2 regions of the Paenibacillus sp. fava2 genome follow, and region 1 is predicted to be linked to the other one. Evidence: a T-box and tRNA genes for the amino acid it is inferred to sense, from the RefSeq annotation. Region 1 holds a T-box; the other holds one or more tRNA genes.
The links. The T-box of region 1 lies ahead of lysS (lysine--tRNA ligase). A T-box ahead of a tRNA ligase gene usually reads a tRNA of that ligase, here a tRNA-Lys.
Positions count from the first base shown of each region.

Region 2: it has a tRNA-Lys gene. The T-box ahead of lysS (lysine--tRNA ligase) is inferred to sense a tRNA for this amino acid. The anticodon was not compared.

Region 1 covers NZ_CM177755.1:3,554,154-3,556,549, forward strand. The annotation lists gene AC4G46_RS15350 (hypothetical protein) at 1-334, shown strand, start outside; gene AC4G46_RS15355 (hypothetical protein) at 388-744, shown strand; T-box leader at 805-1,073, shown strand; gene lysS (lysine--tRNA ligase) at 1,135-2,396, shown strand, end outside.
Region 2 covers NZ_CM177755.1:2,585,143-2,587,538, forward strand. The annotation lists gene AC4G46_RS10955 (GNAT family N-acetyltransferase) at 1-452, shown strand, start outside; gene AC4G46_RS10960 (VOC family protein) at 567-920, opposite strand; tRNA gene AC4G46_RS10965 (tRNA-Lys) at 1,081-1,153, shown strand; gene AC4G46_RS10970 (ABC transporter ATP-binding protein) at 1,262-2,029, opposite strand; gene AC4G46_RS10975 (FecCD family ABC transporter permease) at 2,029-2,396, opposite strand, start outside.

The DNA of each region.
Region 1 (2,396 bases):
AAGTGAAGTTCCAGGTGCGGTAACAACCGATAAAACGAAACTTATAGCCACTGTGAGCAGTGAGATTTTGTTAACACGCTTGCTGGATTTTCGGGCGGAAGCACTCCTGCGACCAACAAAGGATGGTTTGATTAAGCTGACCGCCCAGACGATTACTGCCAGTATGGTGAATAAGAGAAATAATACTGCCGTAAAAGATTCATTTGATAACATCCGTAAAAGCTCCTCTATAAACAATAATGTTGCCAGTGTAGCAGAAAATATCTACCTTGAATACCTGTACATAGCCGTCAGCCGTCAGCCGTCAGCAAAGAAAGCTTTAATCACAAATTAAACATCATTTACATATTTACCCAAATGAATTATGGTTACGGCAGGAGGGATGTTATGGAGCCATATGCTGATCGGCAGGTTGAGCGCAGGGCCAGACCGGGAAGAATCAGAAATATGTTGATTGTGCTTGTGGTTTTGCTGGGCGTGCTTGCATTGCTTAATCCGTCCACTGAGGATTTTGCGGAGTATGCCGCTGATGATCTGCAGGAAATACTAGGCGCATCACTGCCGGATGGCGTTAGTCAGGCTGTGATCCGGCCGCTGGTGCAGAGCCTTGCAGAGAGGGATAATTACATCATTTTTTCCGTTTTCAGTCTGCCAGACATCCAAGACACGGATACTTTTATCGGAGACATCAAGGCGAAGCGGCAGTATATTGGCCTGTTCAAAATCTTTTTCATCAAAATGTAGAAATGAAATTTAAACTTGAAAAGGCATAGCAAATCATGTTTAAATAGGTTTAATTGGATAAAAAAAGCGATGATGAGAAGAGTAGTTAAGCAAACGTTGTTCACAGAGAGCTCCAGCCCGGTGAAATGGAGCAGCAATGTGCCTGACGAATAAAGTCTCTGAGCTGCATACGGAATTGGGCAGAATGATCGCCCAAGGATGCTATGACGGGAGCTCCCGTTACAGAGCTAGGGTATAAGCGTTATTGCCGTACCCGAAGAGGCGGGCCTGGCGACATGTCCGCGAACAGAGGTGGTACCACGGTGCTTATGACAGCTCCCGTCCTCAAGATGACAATCTTGAGGCGGGGGCTTTTTTGTTTTTTATTAAAGAGCAGAGGAGATTATTAACATGCATTGGGCACAAAAAATCGCAAGCAACTTGATCAGCAGCCATCCTGAGTGCCAGACCTTTGTATGCGCGTCGGGCATCAGCCCGTCGGGCTCGGTTCATATCGGCAATTTCCGCGAGATTGTCACCACCTATTTCGTTACCCAGGCGCTGCAGAGAGCCGGGAAAGAGGTTCGTTTTATTTTTTCGTGGGATGATTTCGACCGGTTCCGCAAGGTTCCCGCGCAGCTGGACGCTTCATATGAGCGGTATATTGGTATGCCGTACACCAAGGTCCCATGTCCATGCGGCAGCCATATTTCCTATGCTGAGCACTACGAGCAGGAATTTGAGCAAGCGCTAAGCGCTTTTGGCATCCAACCCGAATTCATCTACCAGAGCCGTGAATATCAGTCAGGCAGGTATAACCAGGCTATCCTCCATGCCCTGCGCAGCAGAGGGGAAATTTACGACATTCTGATGATGTTCAAAACGAGCAAAGCTACTGAAGAGGAACGGGCAGCCTTTTATCCGATTCAGGTCTATTGCGAGCGTTGCGGAAAGGATACGACCAGTGTCCACGCTTTTGACGGGGAGTCGGAGGACATCATCTATAGCTGCAAATGCGGCTGCTATAACACGCTTCACGTTCCGCAGGCTTCGAACATCAAGCTGCACTGGAAGATAGACTGGCCGATGCGCTGGGGGATGGAGGATGTCGTATTCGAGCCGGGCGGCCGTGACCATTCCTCCGAGACGGGGAGCTATAATGTTGCCAAAGTCATCGCGGAGAAAATATTCGGTAACCAGCCGCCGTATTACGTTCCTTATGAGTTCATCAACATTAAAGGCAGCCATGCCAAAATGTCCAGCTCGTCTGGCCATAACTATACGCCGGATGATCTGCTGAAGGTATACGGGCCGGAGCCGATCCTGTTCATGTTCGCCAAATATCAGCCGGATGCGGCCTTCAGCATCGGCCTTGATGAGGATGTACTGCGGAACTATACAGAATTCGAGCGGTTCCGCAAAGCTAATGCCGCCGGGCAGCTGGAGAGTGAGGACATACGGGCGGCTCTTGACCTGGCCCTGCGCAATCCCGAAGACCCGGAAATACCGGGCTTCAGTCAGATTACGGCCCTGCTGCCTCTGCTTAACTGGGACAGCGGGCTGCTGCAAAGACTGCTTGTTCAGGATGGCGTGCAAGCCGGCGAAGAGGCATTATTCCGTCAAGCCGCAGAACGGGCTGAGCACTGGATCAGACATTATGCCCCGCACAAGCT
Region 2 (2,396 bases), 970 kb from region 1:
TCATGAAACTTATAGATATAACAAAAGAAAACTGGGAGAACGTTATTCTTCTTTCCACAAACGAGCATAATCAGCTGACGCTGGATGAGGAATTTGTTGCCTCCAATGCGTACTCGCTGGTGGAGTCATTTTATGAAGAGAATTGGATCGTGAGAGCGATCGAGCTAAACGGGACAATGATCGGATTCGCAATGTATGGATTCCCGGAAGGCAGTAACGCTTACGAGCTCCGCAGGTTTATGATTGACAGAAGGTTTCAGGGGAAAGGCTACGGAAAGCAGGCCCTGTCTTTGATCGTTGAAGAAATGCGGGGGCGATACAGCTGTAAGGAAATATTTTTGTCTACAGAAGCTGCGAATGTAAAAGGGAAGCATGTGTACGAGAGTGCGGGATTTCTCAATACAGGTAAGATTCAGGATGGTGAAGAGCTGTATATGTTAAAAATAAGCTGATCTGTAACAGCGGGAGGTTACAGTTTATGCAAAAAGGCTGCTCCTTGAAAAGGAGGGCAGCCATTTCAGACAGTTATTCTCTTGAGGGCTTCGGGCTGCTAGCCGAACCGAAACCTAGCTGTGCTGCGCAAGCTGCACCTCAAACCCGTCCGGATCCAGCACATAAAAGAACCGCAGATGCGGATTCGGCGAGACGGGCCCGCGTGCTACCGGGATGCCATGGCTATTTAATTCATCGATCGCATCCTCCAGCGATGCGACTTCGAAGCCGACAGATACACCGCATTCGGGCTTCAGCGCAGCTTCGCTCCCCTGAATCAGCTCAATTTTGGGCTGACCCTGCCGGCCCAGCATAACGATCTGCCTGCCTCTGCTTTCAAATTGGCGTTCAACCGGAAGACCCAGAATCCGGTGGTAAAATTGCAAAGAAGCCTCAAGATCACGTACTCTTAATGTTATCCAGTTCATGCGTAATTGCATATACAACAGCCCCTTTTCCCCAAGCTAAATGACACTTCAAGTTTACTATAGCCGGAGAAAATAAAAAAACATTTGACATTGTGTCTCCTGCGAGGTATATTATAAGAGTTCCTTTTGAGAGCAAAGATCATAACAACCAACATAATATGGACTCTTAGCTCAGTTGGTAGAGCAGTAGACTCTTAATCTATTTGTCCAGGGTTCGAGCCCCTGAGAGTCCATCACACAAAGAACGGCAGCGATGCCGTTTTTTTGCTGTTCATTTACATATTCAAAGAGCGTCTCCGTTCAGGCGAAGGGAGACGCTCTTTTTTATACACAGATTCAGGTCATCTAGTCTCCAGATAAGCAAAACCAAGCGCTCCGGTAACCGGATTGCGGTAGGTTTCACAGGCCACATCAAACACCTGGCCAATCAGCTCCTTGGTCAGAATGTCCTCAGGCTTGCCGCTTGCGGCAACCTGCCCCTGCTTCATTACATACAGATAATCGCAGTATTCGGCGGCGAGCGTAAGGTCATGGAGTGCGGCGAGGATGCCGATGTCCAGCTTTTTTACAATGTTCAGGATCTGCAGCTGGAACTTGATATCCAGGTGATTGGTTGGCTCATCGAGAATCATGAATTCCGGCTGCTGGGCTAGCACACGGGCCAGAATGACACGCTGCTTCTCGCCGCCCGACAATGAATTGTAGCTGCGTTCTGCGTGACCCTCCAGATTTACCTTGCGCAGGGCACCGGTTACAATATCGTGATCCTGCTTATTGTCCGTTTCCAGCATGCCTTTATGCGGGGTCCGGCCCATTGCAACCATCTCGCGCACTTTGAAATCAAAGCTCAGTTCGTTGAACTGGCCCACGACGCCCAGCTTTTGCGCAACCACCTTGGGGCTTGCTTTGATTACATCAAGGTCAGACAAAAAGACATCTCCCTGCTTAGGCTTGATGACTTTATAGATGCTCTTCAGCAGCGTGGATTTGCCGCAGCCGTTCGGCCCGATCAGGCCGACGAACTGCTTGTTGCGGACCTTGAGCGATACATCCTTGACAATATTGACATTGGAAAAAGAGACAGCCAGATGTTCAACGTTTAAATTCATTAAGATTTGCCTCCAAACGCGTAGCCTTTTTTGACCAGCATGTACATGAACATTGGTGCGCCTATCAGGGCTGTGATGATCCCGATCGGCAGCTCTACATTTGGCACGATAGTCCGGGCAATAACGTCCGTCCAGATGAGGAAGATGGCACCAAACAGAATAGAAGCCGGGAGCAGCCTGCGGTGATCAGAGCCGACGAGCCCGCGTACCAGATGGGGGATAATCAGGCCGACGAAACCGATCATTCCGCAGCTGGCGACCATGATACCGGTAATCAGGGCGGTGAGAATCATATAGGCCTTGCGGTAAGCGCCAAGTGAAATCCCCAGCGTGACCGCCGCTTCATCACCAAGCAGCATGGCATTCA